Regions from separate parts of the Streptomyces sp. NPDC046203 genome, predicted to be linked through region 1. Evidence: riboswitches for the same ligand, from Rfam matches in the RefSeq annotation. Region 1 holds a riboswitch; each other region holds the start of a gene.

The links. A riboswitch is a leader RNA that binds a small molecule or an ion and turns the genes downstream of it on or off. The one in region 1 is predicted to bind cyclic di-AMP.
Positions count from the first base shown of each region.
Region 2: another riboswitch for cyclic di-AMP. It lies ahead of ABZ990_RS02000 (M23 family metallopeptidase); the one in region 1 lies ahead of ABZ990_RS16635 (transglycosylase family protein).
Region 3: another riboswitch for cyclic di-AMP. It lies ahead of ABZ990_RS04770 (LysM peptidoglycan-binding domain-containing protein); the one in region 1 lies ahead of ABZ990_RS16635 (transglycosylase family protein).

Region 1 is NZ_JBEYZX010000019.1:52,239-58,718, forward strand. Features, by position in the region: gene ABZ990_RS16620 (TetR/AcrR family transcriptional regulator) at 1-536, shown strand, start outside; gene ABZ990_RS16625 (cytochrome P450) at 747-2,000, shown strand; gene ABZ990_RS16630 (transglycosylase family protein) at 2,181-3,596, shown strand; cyclic di-AMP (ydaO/yuaA leader) riboswitch at 3,855-4,028, shown strand; gene ABZ990_RS16635 (transglycosylase family protein) at 4,032-4,853, shown strand; gene eno (phosphopyruvate hydratase) at 5,326-6,480, shown strand, end outside.
Region 2 is NZ_JBEYZX010000002.1:33,466-39,945, reverse strand. Features, by position in the region: gene ABZ990_RS02010 (GNAT family N-acetyltransferase) at 1-557, opposite strand, end outside; gene ABZ990_RS02005 (HPr family phosphocarrier protein) at 772-1,053, shown strand; gene ABZ990_RS02000 (M23 family metallopeptidase) at 1,354-2,124, opposite strand; cyclic di-AMP (ydaO/yuaA leader) riboswitch at 2,137-2,300, opposite strand; gene ABZ990_RS01995 (pitrilysin family protein) at 2,579-3,976, opposite strand; gene ABZ990_RS01990 (pitrilysin family protein) at 3,973-5,322, opposite strand; gene ABZ990_RS01985 (DNA topoisomerase IV subunit A) at 5,512-6,480, shown strand, end outside.
Region 3 is NZ_JBEYZX010000004.1:57,989-64,468, forward strand. Features, by position in the region: gene ABZ990_RS04760 (ABC transporter ATP-binding protein) at 1-1,037, opposite strand, end outside; gene thpR (RNA 2',3'-cyclic phosphodiesterase) at 1,281-1,898, opposite strand; gene ABZ990_RS04770 (LysM peptidoglycan-binding domain-containing protein) at 2,015-2,668, opposite strand; cyclic di-AMP (ydaO/yuaA leader) riboswitch at 2,672-2,830, opposite strand; gene ABZ990_RS04775 (helix-turn-helix domain-containing protein) at 3,342-3,881, shown strand; gene ABZ990_RS04780 (MFS transporter) at 3,878-5,236, shown strand; gene ABZ990_RS04785 (cellulose binding domain-containing protein) at 5,332-6,480, opposite strand, start outside.

The DNA of each region.
Region 1 (6,480 bases):
CCACGACGGACGACGTCGACGGGATCATCGGGGCGGCGGCCGAGTTCCACACCGTCGTGAATGGCGGTGGCGGTGGCGAGGGGAGCGGGGCCGGGGACGGGAGTGGGGTCGAGGCCGGGGCCGGGGCCGGGGCCGGCGGTCTGGAGGAGGGGCTGGCCCGGCTCGCCCGGAGCTTCGTCCGTACCCTCACCCAGGACCGCGTTCTGCGGTTGCGGCGTCTGATCATCGCCAACGCCGACCAGTTCCCCGAGCTGGGCGCCGACTGGTACGAGCGCGGCTTCGAGCGGGTGCTCGCCGGTCTCGCCGACACCTTCCGGCAGCTCGACGCCGAGGGGCGGCTCACCGTCCCGGATCCGAAGCTCGCCGCGCACCACTTCGCCGGGCTGCTGCTCTGGATCCCCGTCAACGCGGCCATGTTCCACGGCTCCGCCCAGCACACCGACGCCGATCTGGACCGGTACGCGGAGGAGGGTGTCCGGGTCTTCCTCGCCGCCTATCGCGGGAAGGGTGGAGATGGGGCCGGCGATAGGGGATAGGGGAGAGGGCGGGGGCATGGGCGTGGGCTGACAGCCCGGGGCGGGGCGCTCCGGCTCCGCCCGGCCCGGCTCCGCCCGGCTCCGCCCGGCTCCGCCCGGCTCCGCCCGGCTCCGCCCGGCCCGGCCCGGCCCGGTCCGGCCGGGACCCATGGGCCCCATGAGGCCCATGGTCCCCGTGGTGTCCCGCCAGGCGCCTTGTACCGTCGGAGCATGAGCACACCCCCCGCCCCCGAGCTGTTCACCTGGGAGTTCGCCACCGATCCGTACCCGGCGTACGCCTGGCTGCGCGAGCACGCGCCCGTCCACCGGGCGACGCTGCCCAGCGGGGTGGAGGCATGGCTGGTGACCCGGTACGCGGACGCCCGCCAGGCGCTCGCCGACCAGCGGCTGTCGAAGAACCCGGCGCACCACGACGGGCCGGCGCACGCCAAGGGCAAGACGGGCATCCCCGGCGAGCGCAAGGCCGAGCTGATGACGCACCTGCTCAACATCGACCCGCCGGACCACACCCGGCTGCGCCGCCTCGTCTCCAAGGCGTTCACCCCGCGCCGCGTCGCCGAGTTCGCGCCGCGCGTGCAGGAGCTGACCGACCGGCTCATCGACGGCTTCGCGGAGCGCGGGAGCGCGGACCTCATCCACGAGTTCGCGTTCCCGCTGCCGATCTACGCGATCTGCGACCTGCTCGGCGTACCGGCCGAGGACCAGGACGACTTCCGCGACTGGGCCGGGATGATGATCCGGCACGGCGGCGGGCCGCGCGGCGGCGTCGCGCGCTCGGTGAAGAAGATGCGCGGCTACCTCGCCGAACTCATCCACAAGAAGAGGGAAGAGCCGGGAGACGACCTGATCTCCGGACTCATCCGCGCCTCGGACCACGGCGAGCACCTGACCGAGAACGAGGCCGCCGCCATGGCCTTCATCCTTCTCTTCGCCGGCTTCGAGACCACCGTCAACCTCATCGGCAACGGCGTCTACGCGCTGCTGCGCGACCCCGGGCAGCGCACCCGCCTCCAGGACTCGCTCGCCGCGGGGGAGACCGGCCTGCTGGAGACCGGGATCGAGGAGCTGCTGCGGTACGACGGGCCGGTCGAGCTCGCGACCTGGCGCTTCGCGACCCAGCCGCTGACCATCGGCGGGCAGGAGATCCCGGCCGGCGACCCGGTCCTCGTCGTCCTCGCCGCCGCCGACCGCGACCCGGCCCGCTTCGACCAGCCGGACACCCTGGACCTCGCCCGGCGCGACAACCAGCACCTGGGATACGGCCACGGCATCCACTACTGCCTGGGCGCGCCGCTGGCCCGGCTGGAGGGCCAGACGGCGCTCGCGACGCTCCTGACCCGGCTGCCCGACCTGAAGCTCGGCGCCGATCCGGCCGAGCTGCGCTGGCGCGGCGGGCTCATCATGCGTGGCCTGCGGACCCTTCCCGTGGAGTTCACCCCGGCCCCTCGGCGCCACGAAAGCTGACGACAGGTCAAAAATGTGATGTTCGCGTGATCTGCGGTGCATCGACTTGTGACGCCCGTTCGAATGCGGCTACGTTCACCCGCAGTCCACGCCGTCACGCGAAAGGCACTCCGCATGCGCTCCGGGAACGGACGTCACCGTCGACCTCGCCAGGCCCCCGCTATCGTCGTCGCCGCGGGAGTGACCGGATCGGCCCTGGCCCTGCCCCTGCTCGCCACCGGGTCCGCTTCCGCCGCCGATGCCCAGACCTGGGACCGGGTCGCCGAGTGCGAGTCGGGTGGCGCGTGGAGCGCCAACTTCGGCAACGGTCTCTACGGCGGGCTCCAGTTCACCCAGGACGGCTGGGAGCGGCACGGCGGTCTCGCCTACGCGCCCAGCGCCGACCTGGCCAGCCGGGCCCAGCAGATAGCCATCGCCGAGAAGGCGTTCGCCGCCGGCGACACCCAGTGGGACACCTGCGCCCCGATCGCCGGGCTCCAGCACGACGGCAAGGCGCCCGCCGTCGACCCGGGCTCCGGCCCGCTGCCCAGCGCGTCGCACTCTCCCGTCGCCGAGTCGAACCGCACCGACGGCCTGCCGTCCGAGGCCGGCCAGAGCAACGGCAGTCAGGGCAACGGCAACCAGGGCAACGGCAGTCAGGGCAACAACGGCCAGGGCAACCAGGGCAACGGAAACCAGGGCGACCAGTCCGGTCACGGCCAGAACGGCAACCAGGCCAACCAGGGGAACGGTCAGAACGGCCACGGCCAGGGCGGCCAGAGCGGTCAGGCCGGTCAGGGTGACCCGTTCGGCCAGTCGCAGGGCAACCAGGGGAACCAGGGCAACCAGGGCGACCAGGGTGGTTACGGGCAGGGCACCGGCCCGGCCGCACCCGGCGGCTCCGTGGACTCGTACCCGGGCGGGATGGCCACTCCGGCCACCCCCGACGCCTCCGCCGCCCCGGCCACCCCGGCGCCGGCGGCCACTCCCTTCGGCCCGATCGCGCCGGGCGTCTCGCTCCCGCAGGCGCCGACCGGCCTCCTCGCCATTCCCGGCGTCCTCCAGCTGCCCGGCCTCCCGGGCGCGCCCACGACCCCGGCCGCTCCCGCGGCTCCGGCCGCCCCGGACACGTCCGTGACGCCGGGTCTGCCGACCGCGCCCGGGACGGCCACCCCGGGTCAGACAACGGGGCAGAGTCAGAGCCACGGCCAGGGCCAGGGCCAGAGCGACAGCAAGGGCAAGCACCGGGGTGACGCCGCGCCGGAAGGTACGGACGGCTCGGACGCCGCGCGTGAAGCGGGACGGCACGCCGCCCCGGCCGGCAGTGACACCGACGCTGCCGATGCCGCCGAGGGCGCGAAGGGCGCGAAGGGCGGCGAAGGCGGCGCCGCCAAGAGCGAGGTCGTGGCCGGAAACGCCGTCACGGCGGACAAGGCGGACGAATACACCGTCAGACCGGGAGACAGTCTGACGGAGATCGCACGGCGTACGGGCCTCGTGGGTGGCTGGTCCGCGCTCTACGACGCCAACAAGAAGGAGCTCGGCTCCGACCCTGACCTCATCGTCCCTGGTCAGAGCCTCAAGCTGGGGTCGCAGAACTCCTCGTCCGACGAGTAGTCAGGGGCTGAATGTCCGTAATGCCGCAGTGAGACATGGATCTCTCTTGCCGAACGGGCGTGCGGCCGTCGTGGGCTGTGATCGAATCGCCCCTCACCTGCACAAACACCCCCTGACGGGGAGCAAGTAGGGGCGATTTTTCCGGGTTGATGGGCTTTGATCTTCTCCCCGGTCTGTGTCTACGGTCAGGACCGCTCGCCACCGCGGGCCCCGTCGGGCGGTACGCCGAATCCTGCCGCCGGCCGATGGGAACAGTCGTCGCGTCATGCGCCGAAGGCAGGAGCGGGGGACCCAAGGTAAGCGCCGGGCCCGGCCGTTGAAACAGACGGCCGACGACCGGCTTGGGGTGGAGCCGCGTGCAAGGACACGCGGCCGGACAACTCACAGGTCCGAACCCGACAGCTCACCTCGTAGGCGTCGGTGAGGAGAATCTCCATGCTGTTTTCCGGCAAGGGCAAACGCCGTCGTCCCTCCAAGGCCACCCGTGTCCTCACGCTGACGAGCGTCGCGGGCGTCGCCGTCGCCGCCCCGCTGATGGCCGCGGGCAACGCCTCCGCCGCCACCGCCGCCGAGTGGGACCGCGTCGCGCAGTGCGAGTCCGGTGGCAACTGGTCCATCAACACCGGCAACGGTTACTACGGCGGCCTCCAGTTCTCCGCGTCCACCTGGGCGGCGTACGGCGGCACCTCCTACGCCTCGCGCGCCGACCTGGCCTCGAAGACCCAGCAGATAGCCGTCGCCGAGAAGGTCCTGGCGGGCCAGGGCAAGGGCGCGTGGCCGAGCTGCGGCGTGGGCCTCTCCGGCGCCGCGTACTCGGGCTCCGCCTCGTCGTCGTCCTCTTCGTCGGCCGCCTCGTCTTCGTCTTCTTCCTCGGCGGGCTCGTCGTCTTCGGCGGCCTCTTCCTCCTCCTCTTCCTCGTCCTCGGCGAGCAAGAGCACCGGCTCCTCCGCCGGCTCGGCCACCGGTTCCATGACCGCGCCGCAGCGCTCCACCGAGCAGCCGACCACCCGCGGCACCCAGCGCCAGGCCCCGCAGGCCGCTCCGCAGGACGCCGCCAAGAAGACCGTCACCACCCCGACCGGCAAGAAGGTCAAGAAGGGCGACGGCGAGTACAAGGTCGTCTCCGGCGACACCCTCAGCAAGATCGCCAAGGAGAACGGCGTCAAGGGCGGCTGGCAGCAGCTGTTCAAGCTGAACAAGGACATCGTCGAGAACGCCGACCTGATCTACCCGGGCCAGCAGCTCCACCTGAAGTGAGCCGCGCGCTCGTGTGAGCCCCCACCTCTCACGAGCGGCACCTCGCGCGGGTTCGGCGACTGTCCCCCGTGGTGACCCCGTGACCGTCCCCGACCGGCCCGGAGCGCGTGCTCCGGGCCGGTCGCGGTTCGCGGCCGTGGCGCATGGCCGCAGTTCGTGGGTTGGGGCGCACGGCCGTGGTTCGCGGTTCGCGGTCGCGGGTCGCGGGTCGTGTTCGTCGGTCACGCCGTTTTCGCGCTCCCCGAGCCGCTCATCGGTCCGATTCCGGGTCCGCCCGTCGCTTTCCTCCGGATCCATACCGATGAGTAACCCAGGGGATTCGTCCCCATGTGCATGCCCCCGGGTCCTTTTTCGTCTTAGGGGGCGGGCGCCCGGTGGCCGTCGCCACCGCGCCGGTTAGGCTCTTGTCGCAAGGCGAACGAGACCTTGCGCATGCGTCACACTCAGCGTCACATCCCAGAAGGAGATGCTCGTGCCGTCCATCGACGTCGTCGTAGCCCGGGAAATCCTGGACTCCCGAGGCAACCCCACCGTCGAGGTCGAGGTCGGCCTCGACGACGGCAGCACGGGTCGTGCTGCCGTTCCGTCCGGCGCCTCCACCGGTGCGTTCGAGGCCCTGGAGCTTCGCGACGGTGACCCCAACCGCTACCAGGGCAAGGGTGTCGAGAAGGCCGTCCTCGCGGTCATCGAGCAGATCGGCCCGGAGCTCGTCGGCTACGACGCCACCGAGCAGCGCCTGATCGACCAGGCCATGTTCGACCTGGACGCGACCCCGGACAAGTCCTCGCTCGGCGCCAACGCCATCCTCGGCGTCTCCCTCGCCGTCGCGCACGCCGCCTCCGAGGCGTCGGACCTGCCGCTCTTCCGCTACCTCGGCGGCCCGAACGCGCACCTGCTGCCCGTTCCGATGATGAACATCCTGAACGGCGGCTCGCACGCCGACTCCAATGTGGACATCCAGGAGTTCATGATCGCGCCGATCGGCGCGGAGTCCTTCTCCGAGGCCCTGCGCTGGGGCACCGAGGTCTACCACACCCTCAAGAAGGTCCTGAAGGACAAGGGTCTGTCGACCGGCCTCGGCGACGAGGGCGGCTTCGCCCCGAACCTGGGCTCCAACCGCGAGGCCCTCGACCTCATCCTCGAGGCCATCAAGCAGGCCGGTTACGTGCCCGGCAAGGACATCGCGCTCGCGCTCGACTGCGCCGCCTCCGAGTTCTACAAGGACGGCGTGTACGAGTTCGAGGGCAAGTCCCGCTCGGCCGCCGAGATGACCGAGTACTACGAGGAGCTGGTCGCGGCCTACCCGCTGGTCTCCATCGAGGACCCGCTGTTCGAGGACGACTGGGCCGGCTGGAAGGTCATCACCGACAAGCTCGGCGCCAAGGTCCAGCTCGTGGGCGACGACCTGTTCGTCACCAACCCGGAGCGTCTGGCCCGCGGCATCGAGGAGGGCTCCGCCAACGCCCTCCTGGTCAAGGTCAACCAGATCGGTTCGCTGACCGAGACCCTGGACGCCGTCGAGCTGGCCCAGCGCAGCGGCTTCAAGTGCATGATGTCCCACCGCTCCGGCGAGACCGAGGACGTCACCATCGCCGACCTGGCCGTCGCCACCAACTGCGGCCAGATC
Region 2 (6,480 bases), on a different contig from region 1:
TGGAGGCGGACCGAGCCGTCCTCGAAGCTGCGCTTCTGGGTGTAGCCGGCGTCCGTGAAGACCTTGATCATCTTGGTGTTGGCGGGCAGCACCTCGGCGGCGAACCGGCGGATCCCGCGCTCGCGGGCGACGGCCGCGATGTGTTCCAGCAGGGCGGAGGCGACCCCGCGGCCCTGGTGGGCGTCCTGGACGAGGAAGGCGACCTCGGCCTCGTCGGCGGGCGCCGAGGCGGGCCGCCCGTCGGGGGCGATGCGGTCGTAGCGGACGGTGGCGATGAAGTCGTCGCCCACGGTGGCGGCGAGCCCGACCCGGTCCACGAAGTCGTGGTGGGTGAACCGGTGGACGTCCTTGGCGGACAGCCGGGGGTAGGGCGCGAAGAAGCGGTAGTACTTCGACTCGTCCGACACATGCTCGTAGAAGCCGACCAGCCGGTCGGCGTCGTCGGCGGTGATGGGGCGGATGCGCGCGGTGCCGCCGTCCCGCAGGACCACGTCCGCCTCCCAGTGGTCGGGGTAGGCGTGTTCCGGCTGTGCGGGCTGTTCCGACGCGCTCTGCATGGGGAAAGACTACGACCGGCGCGGGGCCGTGACACGAGTGGTGACACGGGTCGCGGCGGAGCCGTGGCACCGGTCGCGCGGCGGGCGGGCGCCGGGCACTGTGGGGAGGGCCGGACGGGGCACCCCAGGGGCTGCCCGGCGGTTCTAGGCCGGGTCTCCCGCCACCCGTGAGAGACTGGTCTAGACAACCGCTGAGAGTTGAAGGGCAACCACTATGGCTGAGCGCCGCGTCAACGTCGGCTGGGCCGAGGGCCTGCACGCCCGCCCCGCCTCCATCTTCGTCCGTGCCACCACGGCCTCCGGCATCCCCGTGACGATCGCCAAGGCCGACGGCAGCCCGGTCAACGCCGCGTCCATGCTCGCGGTGCTCGGCCTGGGCGCCCAGGGCGGCGAGGAGATCGTGCTCGCCTCGGACGCCGAGGGCGCCGAGATCGCGCTCGACCGCCTCGCGAAGCTGGTCGCCGAGGGCCTCGAAGAGCTGCCCGAGACCGTCTGACCCGTCCGCCGCCACCCCGCCGTCACCCGACGACAGTCCGACGACAGTCCGGCGGCGGTTCGGCTGTTCAGCGATTCAGCGACGAGAGCCGCGCCCCTCCAGCTCCTCCGGAGGGACGCGGCTCTTCGCATGTCCGCGCCCAGCGCGCCACGCCCCGTGCGCACCCCACGCACCGCGCCCCCGGCACCGCGCCCCCGCGCACACCGAAGCCCCGGCTCCTTCGAGCCGGGGCTTCGTCACGTGGTGCGCCGCGCGCGATCGCGGGATGCGATCATCCGCCGGGCTGTCCGGGGGCGACCGTCAGACGGCCACGCCGCGGGCCCGCAGGTACGAGATCGGGTTGATGTCCGTGCCGTACTCCGCACCGGTGCGGGCCTCGAAGTGGAGGTGCGGGCCGGTGGAGTTTCCGGAGGATCCGGAGATGCCGATCAGCTCGCCCGGGGTGACCTTCTGGCCGACGTACACGCGCAGGGCGGAGAGATGGCCGTACTGGGTGTACGTGCCGTCGTTCATCCGGATGACGATGTTGTTGCCGTACGCGCCGCCCCAGCCGGCCTCGACGACGGTGCCCGAGCCGACCGAGACGACCGTGGTGCCGTACGCGGCGTGGAAGTCGATACCGGAGTGGTGGCCGGAGGACCACAGCGCGCCGCCGGTCTGGTAGCCGGTGGAGACGTACGAGCCGGCAACGGGGAGCTGGAAGGAGGCGAGGCGCTTGCGCTCGGCGTCACGGGCCGCGCGCTCCTTGGCCTCGCGGATCTCCTTGACGCGCTGCTCGGCCTTGCGCTTCGCCTCGGCGGCGGCCTTGGCGCGGGCGGCGGCCTGGTAGGCCTGCTTCTCCTGGGCGGCGGCCTGGGCGTCGACGTGCTTGGCGAGGGACTCCTCGGTGACCACCCGGGTGAGGCCGGTGTCCTCCAGGGAGCCGTCCTCGGTGTCGGCGGCGAGCGCCGGAGAGGCCAGAGAGCCGATGACGCCGGCACCGGCGAGGGTCGCCGCGCCGGCGATGCCCGCGCCGCGGCGCGCCATCCGGCTCGGAGCACGATGCTTCCCGGTGGCACGGGTGAACGCCATGAAAAGGCTGGTCCTTTCCTTCCCTCTCGCCTACCGGGTTAGCTGACGGGTTCGGAGCAGGAAGGTCTCCTACGGGCCCCTCCGCGAGAGCGAAGGCGTCCGATTCACCCCAGGGGACGTGAGGGGTCCCCGGCTCCCCAGGCTCGCGCCTGACGGGGACTCGGCGATGGCTGCCCGGTGCCGCGGACGCGGCGTCGTACAGGGGCGGACAGCCGCATCGACGCTAGGCCGATCATCTGTCCATCGCCAAACAGAGGCGCCTCATTGTTATTCATGCCACAGGGCATTCGACCTCACAGGCCATCAATTCGGACATAGGGAAGGACCCTGACGAACCGGGTCGTCAGGGTCCTTCCCTCAGCCGTCCACACCGTCGGCCCGGCCGAGCCCGCGGGATCGGCCGGGCCGGCCGGGTCAGGTCGGGTCAGGTCGGTCGGGTGAGTCGGTCGGCCGCTCAGCCGGTGACGACCGTCACCTCGCCGATCCCGAGGGCCCGCACCGGCTCCTCGATCTGTGCCGCGTCACCGACGAGCACGGTGACCAGCCGGTCCACCGGGAAGGCGTTGACCACGGCGGCCGTGGCCTCGACCGTGCCGGTCTCGGCCAGGCGCGCGTACAACTGCCCCTGGTAGTCGTCCGGGAGGTGCTGCTCGACCTGGTCGGCGAGCGTGCCCGCGACGGAGGCCGCCATCTCGTACTTGAGCGGGGCCACCCCCACCAGGTTCTGCACGGCCACATCGCGCTCGGCGTCCGTCAGACCCTCGGCGGCCAGGGTGCGCAGCACCTTCCACAGGTCGTCGAGGGCCGGGCCGGTGTTCGGCGTGTCGACCGAGCCGGTGATGGCCAGCATCGAGGCACCGTGGCCCTCGGCGTCGGAACGCACCACCTGGCCGAAGGCACGTACCCCGTAGGTGTAGCCCTTCTCCTCGCGCAGGACGCGGTCGAGCCGGGAGGTGAGGGTGCCGCCGAGGCAGTACGTGCCGAGCACCTGGGCCGGCCAGACCTGGTCGTGGCGGTCGGCGCCGATACGGCCGATGAGCAGCTGCGTCTGAACGGCGCCGGGTCGGTCCACGATGACGACCCGTCCGGTGTCGTCGGCCGTGATGCCCCGCATGGGACGCGGCGCGGCGGGCGCCCCGGTCCACGCGCCCAGGGTCTCGGCGAGCAGCTTGTCCAGGTCGACCCCGGTCAGGTCGCCGACGACCACGACGGTGGCGGCGGCGGGCCGCAGGTGCGCGTCGTAGAAGGCGCGCACGGCGGCGGCGTCGATCGCCTCCACCGTCTCCTCGGTGCCCTGGCGCGGCCGGGACAGGCGCGTACCGGCCGGGAACAGCTCCTTGGAGAGCTGCTTGGCCGCCCGGCGGGCCGGGTTGGCCGCCTCGTGCGGGATCTCGTCGAGCCGGTTGCGCACCAGGCGCTCGATCTCGGACTCGGCGAACGCGGGCGCGATCAGGGCCTCGGCGAGCAGGCCGAGCGCCTTGGGCAGCCGGGAGACCGGGACCTCCAGGGAGACCCGTACGCCGGGGTGGTCGGCGTGCGCGTCGAGAGTGGCGCCGCAGCGCTCCAGCTCGGCGGCGAACTCCTCGGCGGAGCGCTGGTCGGTGCCCTCGGACAGGGCCCGGGCCATGATCGTGGCCACGCCGTCCAGGCCCTCGGGCTCGGCCTCCAGCGGGGCGTCGAGGGACACCTCGACGGCCACCACCTGCTGGCCGGGGCGGTGGCAGCGCAGCACGGTCATCCCGTTGCCGAGCGTGCCGCGCTCCGGGGCCGGGAAGGCCCAGGGCTTGGCGAGGCCCGGCTGGGGCTGCGGGTGGAACGTCATGGTTGCCAAAGACGCGGCGGCCTCGGTCACTGGTCCGCTCCCTCTTCCTCGTCGCTGTCGCTGTCGTCGGCGCCGTCGGCCGTCACCGGCTCGTAGACCAGGACGGCGCGGTTGTCCGGGCGCAGTCGCGCCTGGGCGACCTCCCGGACCTCCTCGGCGGTGACGTCGAGGACCCGGTGCACGGCGGTGAGCGCGAGCTGCGGGTCGCCGAACAGCACCGCGTACCGGCACAGTTCGTCGGCGCGGCCGGCGACCGTGCCGAGCCGGTCCAGCCACTCGCGCTCCAGCTGGGCCTGGGCGCGCTCCATCTCCTCGGGCGTCGGGCCCTCGGCGGCGAAACGGGCCAGCTCCTCGTCGACGGCCTTCTCGATCGCCGGGACCTCGACACCGCCGGATGCCTTGACGTCCAGCCAGCCGAGCGAGGGCGCGCCGGCCAGCCGCAGCAGGCCGAAGCCCGCGGCGACGGCCGTGCGGTCGCGGCGGACCAGCCGGTTGTGGAGACGGGAGGACTCCCCGCCGCCCAGGATGGTCAGGGCCACGTCGGCCGCGTCGGACTCCCGCGTGCCGTCGTGGGGCAGCCGGTAGGCGGCCATCAGCGCACGCGCCGGGACCTCCTCCTCGACTACCTCGCGCAGCTGCCCGCCGATGACGTCCGGCAGCGAGCCGTCGCGGGGCGCGGGCTTGCCGTCGTGGCCGGCGATGGAGCCGAAGTACTTCTCGACCCAGGCCAGGGTCTGCTCCGGGTCGATGTCGCCGACGATGGAGAGCACCGCGTTGTTCGGCGCGTAGTACGTGCGGAAGAAGCTCCGCGCGTCCTCGAGGGTGGCCGCGTCCAGGTCGGCCATCGAGCCGATCGGGGTGTGGTGGTACGGGTGGCCCTCGGGGTACGCGAGGGCGGTCAGGCGCTCGAACGCGGTGCCGTACGGCACGTTGTCGTAGCGCTGGCGGCGCTCGTTCTTGACGACGTCGCGCTGGTTCTCCATGGACTCGTCGTCCAGGGCCGCGAGCAGCGAGCCCATGCGGTCGGCCTCCAGCCAGAGCGCGAGCTCCAGCTGGTGCGCGGGCATGGTCTCGAAGTAGTTGGTCCGCTCGAAGCTCGTCGTACCGTTGAGCGAGCCGCCGGCGCCCTGCACCAGTTCGAAGTGGCCGTTCCCCTTCACCTGGCCCGAGCCCTGGAACATCAGGTGCTCGAAGAGGTGGGCGAGTCCGGTGCGGCCCTCGACCTCGTGGCGCGAACCGACGTCGTACCAGAGGCAGACCGCGGCGACCGGGGTCAGGTGGTCCTCGGAGAGCACCACCCGCAGGCCGTTGGCCAGCCGGTGCTCGGTCGCAGTCAGGCCGCCGGAGCCGGCCTCGGCCTCAGCCGTGTGACCCATGGGCATGTACGTCCCTTCGATCGCGATCGGGAAAAAGTCCTGCCACTGTATGCAAGCGCGCCGCCACCTCGCGAAGTTCCCGTACCTCTCGGATGTCCCTCTTCCGGGTCGCGGTCGGCATTGTCCGTGGCACGGTCCACAATGGTCGGCGTCAGATCAGCCCATGTTGGTGAAGGAGCCGCAGCCGCGATGGCCCGCCGCAGCACGAAGACACCGCCGCCGGACGAAGCGTTCGAGGAGCGAATCCTCGACATCGATGTCGTCGACGAGATGCAGGGTTCCTTCCTCGAGTACGCGTACTCGGTGATCTACTCCCGTGCGCTGCCCGACGCCCGCGACGGCATGAAGCCGGTGCAGCGCCGCATCGTCTACCAGATGAGCGAGATGGGCCTGCGGCCCGAGCGCGGCTTCGTGAAGTGCGCGCGCGTGGTCGGCGAAGTCATGGGCAAGCTCCACCCGCACGGCGACGCGTCGATCTACGACGCGATGGTCCGCATGGCACAGCCGTTCTCCATGCGGCTGCCCCTCGTCGACGGCCACGGCAACTTCGGTTCGCTCGGCAACGACGACCCGCCGGCCGCCATGCGGTACACCGAGTCGAAGATGGCCCCGGCCGCACTCCTGATGACGGAGTCCATCGACGAGGACACCGTCGACTTCGCCCCGAACTACGACGGCCAGGAGCAGGAGCCGGTCGCGCTGCCTGCCGCGTACCCGAACCTGCTGGTCAACGGCGCCTCGGGAATCGCGGTCGGCATGGCGACCAACATGCCCCCGCACAACCTGGGCGAGGTGATCGCGGCCGCCCGGCACCTGATCCGCCACCCGAACGCGGACCTCGACGCGCTGATGCGCTTCGTGCCCGGACCGGACCTGCCGACCGGCGGCCGGATCGTCGGCCTCGCCGGCATCCGGGACGCCTACGAGTCGGGCCGAGGCACCTTCAAGATCCGCGCGACGACCACCATCGAGACCGTGACGGCGCGCCGCAAGGGCATCGTCGTCACCGAACTCCCCTTCACGGTCGGCCCCGAGAAGGTCATCTCCAAGATCAAGGACCTGGTCGGCTCGAAGAAGCTCCAGGGCATCGCCGACGTCAAGGACCTCACCGACCGCAACCACGGCCTGCGCCTGGTCATCGAGGTGAAGAACGGCTTC
Region 3 (6,480 bases), on a different contig from region 1:
GGCTCCTTCGGGTCGCACACCTTCGGCGGGGCCAGGAGCAGTTCGGTGAACTGGGCGGCCTCCGTCATCGAGCTTTCGAGCCGCCGGTAGATCTGGTTGAACTCGAACATGATGCGGGTGGCGTTTCCGTAATAGGTGAAGGCCACCACGACGGCCTCGATTCCATGCGAACCCGCGCCGAGGGAAATGGCCAGGACCAGGCCGAGGACATTGGTGAGCACGGACATCGGTGCGACAAGGGTGTCGATGCGCAGATTTCCGTAGTCCCAGGCGCGCAGGGTGACCCGCCTCGACTCCGCGACCCGGGTGCGGTGTTCGGCCGCCTCCCGCTTCTCGGCGGCGAAGGCGCGGACCGTGTCCATGTTCATCAGGCTGTCGGCGACATGGCCGGAGACCCGGGCGATGGCCGCCTCGCGGCGGTCGACCAGGGCCTGCCGGCGGCGGACCAGCGGGGCGACCCCGAAGGCGGTGAGGGCGATCATCGCCAGCAGACCGACGACGAGCAGGGGTTCGTACGTCCACAGCACCACCGACGCGAACACGAGCGGGACGAAGCTGCCCATCACATTGAAGGTGAGGGTGTCGACGAACTGCTCGAAGCGGGAGGCGAAGCTGAGAACCCGCTTGGTCAGCGAGCCGGCGAAGTTGTCGTGGAAGAACGTGGCGTCCTTGGCGAAGAGTTCGTCCATGCCGACGATGTAGAGATGCTCGATGCCGTGGGCGTCGAGCCGGTTCAGACAGTGCAGCCCGACGCGCCACAGCCCCTCGGAGAACAGCAGGACCCCGGCGAATCCGAGGACGTACGGCAGCAGGGCGCCGACCCCGGAGCCCGCGCCCGCGTCGCCGGCGATCCGCCCGACGACCTTGGCGACGATCAGTGGCGCGACGTAGGCGATGCCGATGTTGCCCAGCGCCGGGAGCAGCATCGCGGGCACGGTCCACCGGCGCAGCCGGGACAGCTCCCGTCCGTAGTGACGTAGGGCGAGCAGCACCGCCCCCTTGCCGGGGGTGACGCGCGTCGATTCAGACAATTCCATCCCAACCCTGCTGTGTCGGACCGACAGGACAGGGTCCGCAGTCTCCCTCGCCCCGCCCGCGCGGTCCACGCGTTTTCTCCCCGGGGCGGGGGCCGGCGGCGCGATCCGGCCGGTGGCGGAGGGGGAGGAAGGGGGAGCAGTCGCCCGGGAGGGAGGAGGGGACGAGGTCGGTCGGGGTGCGCGGTGGCGGGGGCCGGGGAGCAGGCCGGCCGGGGTGCGCGGTGGCGGGGGCCGGGGAGAGGGTCAGCCTGCGCCCGGGAAGGCGGCGCGCGGCGTGACGTCCGTACCGGTGAAGGGCCAGGCCACTATGTCGCGGTAGTGGATCGGCCCGGGGCCTCGGCCCGTGTTGCTGCCGACCAGGTGCAGCCGTCCGGCGGACCAGCTGCGTCCGGCGAAGCCGGCCAGGCCCGCCGCGGCCTCGACGGCGGAGACGGTGTCGCCGCGCCGGGCCCGCGCCAGGGTGAGGTGCGGGCGCAGCGGGCGGCCTTCGAAGGGGATGCCGCAGCTCCGGACGGTGGCGCGGACGTCGTCCGCGAGGAGGTGCAGTCCGGCGAGGTCGCCGTCGACGCCGGTCCACAGCACCCGCTCGTCGAAGTGCCCGCCGCCGCGCAGCGCCAGTTCCAGGGGGCGGCGCGTGGCGGCGATCTCCTGGAGCGGGGGCCGCAGGAGCGGCACGGCCGCGACCGGCAGCTCACCGAGGAAGGCCAGGGTGATGTGCCAGTCCTCGATGCGGTTCCACCGCATGGCGGGGTACGCCTCGTAGGCGGGCCGGAGCTCCCGCGCCAGTTCGTCCTTCGCTTCGTCGGGCGGCGCCAGGGCGATGAACACCCGAACGGTCGCGCCCTGGGGCTGTGCGTTCACGGAGGACTTCGTACCTCGTCTTGTGCCGCGCGGTCCATTCCGCGCCCGTGCGCCCCGGGTCGGCGGGACCCGGGGCGCACGGTGCGAGGATGCGGACGATGAGTGCGCGGGCGCGATCAGTAGGCGCTGTTGACGTTGTCGATCGAGCCGTAGCGGTCGGCGGCGTAGTTGCACGCGGCGACGATGTTGGCGACCGGGTCGTACTGGTCGAACTTGGTGCCGGCGATGTGGTACGCCGCGAAGGTCGGGTAGATCACCTGGAGCAGGCCCTTGGAAGGGACGCCGTTGATGGCGTTGATGTCCCAGTTGTTGATCGCCAGCGGGTTGCCGGAGGACTCGCGCATCACGTTCTTGTAGATGCCGTTGTAGGTGCCCGGGATGTTGTGCTTGTCCATGATGTCGAGGGACTCACGGATCCAGCCGTCGAGGTTGTTCGCGTAGGTCTTCACGGCGGCCGTGGCCGCCTGCACGACGGCGGGGGCGACGGTGAGGGTCAGGCCCGGGCGGATGTGCGTGGGGTCGGCGCCGATGGCCGACTTGTTGTCCTCGTAGATCTTCTGCCAGCCGCCCGTCACCGCGTACTTCGCGGCGATGCCGGAGAGCGTGTCGCCGACGACCACGGAGTGGTGGACGGGGGCGGCGGCGACGGCCTGGGGGGTGGCCGCGGCGGCGCCCGTGGCACCGATCAGGGGCAGGGCGACGGCGGCGGCGCCCGCAAGGGCGATACCGCGGGTGAGCTGGGCGCGTCGGGGCGTCCGGATTCCACGCATGGCGAATGTCCTCTCCTCCGCCTGCGAGGTGAGCTGTCGGGTTCGGGCAGGAGATGCCCGGTCGCGCCGTGGCGCGACTTCACCCCAAGCCGGATCCGGAACACCGGAGCCGGCGGAGAACCTGGGTCCCCCGCTCCTGCCGGGTGGTGGTGGGTGATGTCCGGACGGCGGCAGGATTCGGCGTTCCGTCTGGCTGAGGCGTGACCGTATGCGAAAAGGAAGACCGAAAACAAGATGAAAAGAGACGGTAAAGATCGTCTATAGGCGATTCGAAAGAATGATCTTTTCCGTCCGATCAGCCGACCCGTCAATCGCTTTCCGAAAACCTCGAATTGACGGCACGCCAGCGCCGGGTGGGCGGGGTCGGCCGTGACCTGAATCACTTACGGCGCAATAACACCAAGACGGGCTTAGCGCATCATCTCGACACTGAAGGGAAATGTCGCAATATTGTCCGTTTTGCGATGCTTTGGATCGCCCTTACGTCCGCACTCCCGCGCCGGGCGGAGCGAGGCGTCGACCAGCCCCCGGGGCCGGTCCGAGCCGGCCCCGCGACCGGCTCCACGAACGGCCCCACCTCGCTCCCCCGGCCACTCGGCACCGGATCATCCCTGGTGAACGACACCAAAAGAAGTGTTTGACAGTTGTGGCAGGGGCCTCGATACTCCTGGCCATGTCCGACAACAAGAGACGTGCGGAGCTGAGCGGCCTGCGCGCACTGGCCCATCCCCTGCGGCTGCGGCTGCTGTCCCTGCTCACGGCGAACGCCATGAGCGCCAGCGAGGCGGCGCGCGAGCTGGGCGAGTCGCAGGCGAACGTCAGCTACCACATGCGCCATCTGCTGGCCGCCGGTCTGCTGGAGCTGGCCGAGGAGACGTCCGTACGCGGCGGGCGGGCCAAGCGGTACCGGCACGACCCGGCGAGCGGCGAGGCCGTGCCCGGCGGATCGCTCGACGACTACACGGTCCTGGCCGCCGCCGTCGCCGAGGAGCTGCAGCGCCGCAGCCGCGAGCGGGTACCCGGGACGCCGGGCGCGTTCACCGACGCCGAGCTGTGGCTGCACCCCGAGGCGTGGGAGCGCGTCCGGCACCTCGCCAAGGAGCTGGGCGTGCTGATGCACGACGCCGCACAGGCACCCCACACGCCCGGGACCGTCCGGGCCAGCGCGACGGTCCTGCTGTTCGAGATGGCCCGAAGGGAGACGGCGCAGTGAGCGCGCGGACCGGGAAGTCCTCCGTGCTGGCATCCCTGCGCCATCGGAGCTTTCGCCATCTGGTGGCCGGGCGCACGCTGACGCACTGCGCCAATGCCATGGCCCCCATCGCCCTGGCCTTCGCCGTCCTGGACCTGACCGGCTCCGCGATCGACGTCGGGCTCGTCGTCGGCGCACGGTCGGTCGCCAACGTCCTCCTCGTCCTCTTCGGCGGCATCCTCGCCGACCGGGTGCCGCGCGCCCTCATCCTTCAGGGCTCCAGCCTGGCGGCCGCCGCCGCGCAGGCGGCGGCCGCGCTGGCCCTGCTCACCGGCTCCGCCTCGCTCGGGGTGCTCGTCGCGCTGAGTGTGGTCAACGGCGCCGTGTCCGCCCTGTCCATGCCCGCGTCGGCCTCGCTGGTCCCGCAGACCGTGCCGGCCGGGGAACTGCGCCCGGCCAACGCGCTGAGCCGGATGGGCGTGAACCTCGGCATGATCGCCGGTGCCTCCGGCGGCGGCATGATCGCGGCGCTCGCCGGTTCGGGGTGGGGCATGGCGGCCGACGCCGTCCTGTTCACCGCCGCCGCGCTCGCGTACCACGGCGTACGCGTGCCCCGGGCCGCGGCAGCCCAGGGCGCACCCGCCCGGCCGCTGCGTGAACTGCGGGAAGGATGGCGGGAGTTCACCGCACGGACCTGGGTGTGGGTGGTGGTCCTGCAGTTCTTCGTGGTCAACGCCGTGACGGCGGGCGGCATCCAGGTGCTCGGGCCGACGCTCGCGAACAGCGTGTACGGGCGCACCGCCTGGGGCCTGGTGCTGGCCACCCAGATGGCGGGCGCACTCATCGGCGGCTTCCTGGTGGGCCGTTCCCGCTCCCGGCACGCCCTGCGGATCGGGGTGGCCGTGGTGGTGCTCGACGCCCTGCCGCTGCTCGCGCTGGCCGAGGCGGCGCCCCTGGCGCTGCTGGTGGGGGCGATGTTCGTGAACGGTCTCGCGCTGGAGCAGTTCGGGGTCGCCTGGGATCTGTCGCTCCAGGAGAACGTGCCGGCCGACCGGCTGGCGCGGGTCTACTCGTACGACATGCTCGGCTCGATCCTCGCGCTGCCCCTCGGCGAGATGACGGCGGGTGTCCTCTCCGAACGGTTCGGGTCGCGGACAACGCTGCTCGGGGGCGGGCTCCTGATCGTGCTCGCCACCGTCGCGGCCCTGTGCAGCAAGGACGTGCGTGCGCTGACCGTGGGGAGCGGCGGGGCCGGCAGGGCCGTCGGGAGCGGTGGCACGGCCGGCGGGGCAGCGGATGTGCCGCCCGTGGACGCCGCCGGGTCCGCGCCGGAGGCCGTCGCCGGCTCCCGACCGGCCCAGGCCCCGGGAGGCTGAGCGGCGACGGGCGGGGAGGCGAGGACGCGAGCGGTCCGCTCCTCTCCTTCCGGGAGGGCGGACCGCACGTGCCCGGTGCGTGGCGGTGCGGTGGATCAGGAAATCGTCCGGCAGACCGTTCCGTTGAGGGTGAAGGCCGTCGGGGAGGGGTTGGCGCCGTCGTTGCCGCCCACGAAGCCGAAGCCGGCGGAGTTGCCGCCGTTCGGGGCGAGTCGAGCGTTGTTCTCGCCGTTGGTCACATGCACGTTTCGCCCGTTGGCGGTGACGTTGGCGTTCCACGAGGAGGAGACCGACTGCCCTGCCGACGGCCAGTCGAAGGTCAGGGTCCAGCCGTCGATGGCGGCGGGGCCGACATTGCTCACCACGACATTGGAGACGAAGCCGTTGCCCCAGCCGGCGGTGACCTGGTACGAGACGGTGCAGGTGCTGTTCTGCGGGGTTGCGGTGGTGAAGGTCAGCGGGACCGACGGCCGGGAGAGACGGCCCGCCTTGTCCCGGGCCAGTACGTTGACGGTGTGCCGGGAGCCGGCCGGGAGGTTGGGGATCGTGACGGAGGTGCCGGTGGACGAGCCGAGCAGCTGGATGTTGGTGCCGAGCTGCTCGTAGACCTCGTAGCGGTCCACCGTGCCGGTGGCGGCGGGCCAGTTCAGGGTGACGCCGTCGGCTCCGGACGAGGTGGTGCGCGGTGTGCCGGGCGCGCCGGCGGTGGCGGCGGAGGAGCCCGTGCCGCTCTTCGGGTGCATGGTCAGCACGGTGAGGGAGTACGGGGCCAGGGTCACCGAGCCGGCCGTGGCGGTGCCGGGCGCGTCCACCAGACCCTCGTCGCCCGGCGCCCACCGACGGACCTCGGGGGCGGCGGATCCGGCGGTGAACCCCTGGTAGCGCAGGTCCACGGTGTGCGCGGCGGAGGAACTCTTGTTCAGCAGCAGCACGCTGAGGTCCCCGTCGGCGCGCAGCACCGCGTGCGAGGAGACCTCGGAGCCGGAGCTCCCGGAGGCGACCATGCTGTCGCCCGGGTCGCTGAGCGCGCCCAGTGCCTTGATGCCGTAGTACGGCGCGAACGGCGTGTTCACCGCCGGTTCGCAGACACTTCCGGAGCAACTGCCGTTCGACAGCATGCCCATGTCGCCGTAGTCGGTCTCGCCGCCCACGGTGCTGATGTTCCCGGCGCCGTTGTGGGTGTCCCACCAGTTCACGGCGAAGACGCCGTTCTCCAGTGCCGTCATCATGGCCTCGGCGGTGAA